DNA from 2 places in the Enterococcus sp. AZ196 genome. Region 1 is predicted to be linked to the other one. Evidence: riboswitches for the same ligand, from Rfam matches in the RefSeq annotation. Region 1 holds a riboswitch; the other holds the start of a gene.

Region 1 (2,834 bases):
ATTCCGCGACTCCCGCTATTGTTCCTGTCAATACTCGATTGTTTTGTGATTTCGTCATTTTTTTCATCATGTTCACTCTCTTCCTTTATTTTCCAAAAACACTATTTTCGAGAATCCCATCTTATTTTAGATTTCGTTCATTTCGATCTTCCCACTTGCGATGTGTTTTTATCTTATGTCCTTATTATGCAGAATTTCCTTTACTTCGTCATAGGGCGAAAGACGTATTTTTGCTCTAATTATTTAGTATGATAACGCTCCTTGATCATGCCTAACTGTTGAGATTTATCAAAAAACTGTTAAAATGCTTTTTAATCAATGAAAGCTTTTATGATCAGAAGGAGATGTTTGCTTGATTCAGATTCGCGAAATAACACCACAAGATAAGCCAAGACTGCAGAAGCTTTACTTGGAAAGTCGCCAAAAAACCTTTTATTGGAGTGATCCGAAACAAATGCACCTAACAGATTTCGACCGCGATACAAAGGACGAATCGATTTTTGTCGCAGAGGCAGATAAAACAATTCTTGGCTTCATTTCCTTCTATCTGCCAGATAATTTCATTCATTGCTTATTTGTCGACACTCATTTTAAAGGACAAGGAACGGGACACCAGCTCTTGGAAAAAGCCAAACAGCAGTTAAAACGTCCGATGAGTTTGAAATGCGTATCACAAAACACCCCGGCTTTGACTTTTTATGAAAAGGAAGGCTGGGAAAAGCTCGAGGAAGTAAACGACCATGAGGCGTATTGGAACATGATTTATCGTTAGCCATTTCTTCCGTAAAAATCCAACTTATCTGAATTCAGACATAAAAAACGCTTGCATTTGGATTAAAAACATGTGAAAATAAACACAATAAGTTCTTCAGGGCAGGGTTTAATTCCCGACCGGCGGTGATAGTCCGCGAGCCTTTTGGCTGACTCAGTGCAATTCTGAGACCGACAGTACAGTCTGGATGGAAGAAGAAAAGCGTGTGTTTGTTGATCGTTCAGATAACAAACGCTATTTGACGAATCAATACACCCTTTTTCTACTTTGACTGTGCCTTGCAAATGTTGTTGTAAGGTTCTTTTTTATGTTTTAAGAAAGGTGTGTTGAAATGAAATTTACTGCAAGAAAATTAGTGATGATCGCGATTTTTGGGGCGCTCTCCTATGTGTTGATGCTCTTCAAGTTCCCGCTGCCGTTCATGCCGCCGTTTATGGATTTTGATTTGGCGGGTGTTCCTGAATTATTAGGAACGTTTCTGCTGGGACCTGTTTCGGGTATCTTCATCGTATTGATCAAACTCATGATCAAACTAGCCACAGTCGGAACGGCTTCGATGTTTACTGGAGAAATCCAAAACTTTCTTTTGAGTGTCAGCTTTATTTTACCCGCTAGTTGGATCTATCAGCGTTCAATGAACAAGGGATCCGCCTTAAAGGGCATGTTAGCCGGTACTGCTGTTGTGACTTTTGTTGCCTGCTTATCAAATGTATATTTTATCATCCCTTTTTACACGAAGCTGTATGGCTTGTCGATGGAAGCGATTATCGCGATGACCCAAGCAGTCAATCCGATGGTAGACAGCGTGTGGAAATTAGTCATAATCGGGATCATACCGTTTAATTTGATCAAATACGGCGTCACTACCGCAGTCGTCTATTTTTCTCTGGATCGCCTGCGAGCAATTTTTCTTAGACGGGAGTTTTTATAGTGGAATTTCAAAAGGCAGTTGCGCTCTTCTATCAGAAGCTCGGAAGAAAAAAGATCATGGCTCTGGCTACCAGCCTGAATGATCATGTCATGGTTCGGAATGTCAGCGTCATTATCCATGATCAGAAAATCTTATTCAAAACAGATAAGAACTTTCGTAAAACCAAACAGTTGCTCGAAAATCCCCAAGTGGCGATCTGTCACTGGGGCGTTCAGATCGAAGGCATCGCCATTAATCATGGATTAGTTGTCGACCAAGAGGACCGCTCTTTTCAAACCTTGTATCAAAAACACTGGGAAAAGAGCTACAATGCCTATCCTCACAAGGACAGTGAAATTCTAATCGAAGTGGTACCCAAATTGGTAGAAATCTGGGATCAAGACAAAGATGACAATGGCTTTCAACTGTTTATTGATTTTGAGCAGGAAAAAGCTGAGATTGTGAATTATGATTAGAAAAGGAGATCAGACGAAATTTCGTTTGATCTCCTTTTGATTAACGATCCAATTGTTTCGCTTTTTCAACAATACACTTTGCCGTTAATCCATAATGTTCTTTCAGCAACTCCGGATTGCCTGATTGCCCAAACTGATCCTGAACACCAACTTTAACGACTTTCGTTGGCTGATTTTCTGATAAGAATTCAGAAACTGCACTGCCAAGTCCACCAATTACGCTATGCTCTTCTGCAGTTATGATCCAAGGCGTTTCTTTGGCTGCTTGTAAAACCATTTCTTCGTCCAAAGGTTTGATGGTTGAAAAGTTCAATACACGAACGTTGATCCCTTGCTCCGCTAGCTCTTTCGCAGCGGCTAACGCTTCCTGCACCATCAATCCTGTTGCGATAATCGTACCATTATTTCCATCTACCAAGGTCTCAGCCTTACCAATCACGAATGATTGTTTCGTCTCATGAACTCTTTCAACAGCTAATCGGCCTAATCTTAGATAAACAGGACCCTCATGTTCCATAATCGTCTCAATTGCCGCTTCTGTTTCCAGATCATCGACTGGATTAAGGATCGTCATTCCGGGAATCACCCGCATCAGTGTAATATCTTCGATCGCCTGATGCGAACCACCATCCTCACCGACAGTGATTCCAGCATGGGTCGCAGCGATTGTCACGTT
Region 2 (2,834 bases), on a different contig from region 1:
CTTTTAAATTTGGCAGTGCCCCTAAATAAGCCAAATTCTTATAAAAAAAACCATGGAGCAATACTGAGCTAGTTCTTTTTCCCACTAATAAATGATATAAAGTGGAGGTTCTTAACTTGTAGCCAGTCTGAAATAACGTTAAAATAAAAAAAGTCATAGTAAAATCTCCTCTGGAAGGTGAAAAAATGAAATGCGAAATCATTCCCGAACGTTGTATTGCTTGTGGTTTATGCCAAACAATCGCTTCAGAAATTTTTGATTACACAGATGATGGTCTCGTTCTTTTTGTCGGCGAGCCTGGAGCAACTCATGAATTTATCCCTAAAGACCAGCAGGCTACAGTCATTGAAGCTGCCAAGCGCTGCCCGTCGCATGCTATACTATATCAGAAATAATAATAACACATATCATCAAAAAAAATCTCAGACGCTTGGTCTGAGATTTTTTTAAGCACATTTATGCTGAATGATGTTGTGAAGTTAATGTTTTTTTCGATAGCCAAGGCAATAATTTTGCATGTAATACTAAGAAGGCCACACTGACGATTATTCCCTTCAAAATGTTAAATGGAACGATACCTACTAAAATATAGCGACCTAATCCCATCCCTAGCATTTGACCTGCAGAAAGTCCAAAGGCCTTTAAATAGAGTGGCGTGATCACAAAATAATTTGCAATGCTCATAAAAATCGTCATTGCTAAAATCCCTAATCCAAGACCCAATACTCGTTTCGAAGATGTTTTTTTTCTGAACATTAAGAATATCGGTAATGTATACAACGTTGATGCAAAGAAGCTGGCGAAATCTCCAATCATATTATCAATGGAAAAACCGCTCATAGTTAAATGTAGTAATGACCGAATAAACGCAGTAACGACTCCTGTTAATGGTCCAAAGATAAACATATTAATTAGGACTGGAATGTCACTAAAGTCTAACTTTAGAAAGGGAAACATTGGAACAATTGGAAATGCGATAAACTGTAAAATTAGTCCCATTGCTGCTGCTACTGCCACTGCTGTCATTTTTTGTAACCTTAAGTTCTTCATCTGAAATCCTCCGTTTCGGAATCATCTTCATCGAACTATTTGAGCGTTATTTTCCACAAAAAAACTCTATGCTTCAGAAAAAGCATAGAGTTACTTGAATTCAGACTCACTCAAATAAGCTCTATCTTCTTTATCCAGACTGTACTGTCGGTATCGGAATCAAACCGATTCGGCTGCTTACGCAGTTCGCGGACTATTACCGCCGGTCGGGATTTTCACCCTGCCCCTGAAGACGAACCTTAAATTATTTTTTTATTGTAAATTCACTATAACAATTTTACTATCAAAAAACAAGTAATTGACTTGGTTACCTTGCCTGGTTCATCAAAGTATTGATTTCCTTACTATTTAATCTGCGATACTCTCCTGGACGCAAGCCTTGCAAAGTTAAATCACCATAACGTTCACGCTTTAGCTTTTGAACAGGTAAACCAACTGCTGCTAACATATTTTTGACTTGGTGATTTCTACCTTCATGAATCGTTAACTCCACAATACTCGTCTCAGCTTTTTTATCCGTTGACAGAATTTCAAAACGAGCTGGTGCTGTTTTCTTGCCTTCAATTCGTATTCCCTTTGTTAAAGGTAATAAAGTTCTTTTCTCTGCATAACCCTTTACCTTCGCTACATAAACCTTATCAATTTGATGTTTGGGATGAGCTAATTTTTGTGAAAAATCTCCATCATTGGTTAAAAGTAAAATGCCAGATGTATCGTAATCTAATCGTCCTACTGGATAAATTCTTTCAGATACAGCAGAAAAATAATCCGTTACAACTTTTCGATTTTTATCATCAGCAACAGCAGAGATAACCCCACGAGGTTTGTAAAATAAATAGTAGACATGGTCCTCTTGATAGATTGGTACACCATCAACTTCCACAATATCTTTCTTACCAACCTTTGTTCCCAGTTCCTTGACAACTTCGCCATTTACCTTAACCCGCCCAACGGTGATATAATCCTCAGCTTTACGTCGTGACGCAATTCCCGCGTGCGCGATAACTTTTTGCAATCTCTCCATTATTGTTCATCCTCTTCTTTAAAGCGGTCATAGAATAGATCCAAAGGTTCATCCTCATCCGCTAAATCTTCTTCCATTTTTTGAACATCTGGTAATTCTTCCATATCTTTTAAACCAAAATAGTCCATGAAATAGGCACTTGTTCCATATAAGATCGCCCGACCTGGGCCATCCACACGTCCCTTTTCCTCAATCAATTGCCGTGCTACTAGCGTTTGGACAGCTCCACTTGATTGAACACCTCTAAGCTCGTCAATTTCTGAACGTGTTACAGGCTGTTTATAGGCAATAATCGAAAGTGTCTCTAAGGCTGCCTGACTTAAACGATTAGCTATTGGAGATCGAGCGAATTCTTTTAGCAACGGAGCAAATTCTTTTTTTGTACTTAAAACAAAATGATTCCCCACCTCTAAAAGAGTAAGCGCGGAAGTTTCATTGCTCTCATAAGAATCCTTTAAATCAGTAATATTTTGATATATTTCTGGCATTGGCCTTTTCAAAGTAAAGGCCATTTCTTCTAGGCTTATTCCTTCTTCACCCACTACGAAAAGCATCGCTTCAACTTGACTTAATTGGTTCATACGACAGCTCCTTTAAATATTAAGATTGGTGCATAAGTTTCCTCTTGAGTCGCCGAAGCCTGTCCCTTTTTCATTAACTCTAAGAGAGCCATGAAAGTCGTAATCATTTCGTCTTTTGTATACTTAATAAAAAAAGACTCTAATGGTAATCCTTCAGACTCAGATAATTCTGCCAATCG

What was found. A riboswitch is a leader RNA that binds a small molecule or an ion and turns the genes downstream of it on or off. The one in region 1 is predicted to bind FMN.
Region 2: another riboswitch for FMN. It lies ahead of IGI67_RS04305 (ECF transporter S component); the one in region 1 lies ahead of IGI67_RS18095 (ECF transporter S component).

What each region holds. Positions count from the first base shown of each region.
Region 1 covers NZ_JBIPAM010000002.1:67,122-69,955, forward strand. Annotated here, with positions in the region: gene IGI67_RS18085 (PspC domain-containing protein) at 1-70, opposite strand, end outside; gene IGI67_RS18090 (N-acetyltransferase family protein) at 353-772, shown strand; FMN riboswitch at 861-975, shown strand; gene IGI67_RS18095 (ECF transporter S component) at 1,104-1,703, shown strand; gene IGI67_RS18100 (pyridoxamine 5'-phosphate oxidase family protein) at 1,703-2,158, shown strand; gene IGI67_RS18105 (transketolase family protein) at 2,199-2,834, opposite strand, start outside.
Region 2 covers NZ_JBIPAM010000001.1:891,496-894,329, forward strand. Annotated here, with positions in the region: gene IGI67_RS04295 (helix-turn-helix domain-containing protein) at 1-157, opposite strand, end outside; gene IGI67_RS04300 (ferredoxin) at 186-395, shown strand; gene IGI67_RS04305 (ECF transporter S component) at 457-1,050, opposite strand; FMN riboswitch at 1,170-1,288, opposite strand; gene IGI67_RS04310 (pseudouridine synthase) at 1,358-2,074, opposite strand; gene scpB (SMC-Scp complex subunit ScpB) at 2,074-2,655, opposite strand; gene IGI67_RS04320 (segregation/condensation protein A) at 2,652-2,834, opposite strand, start outside.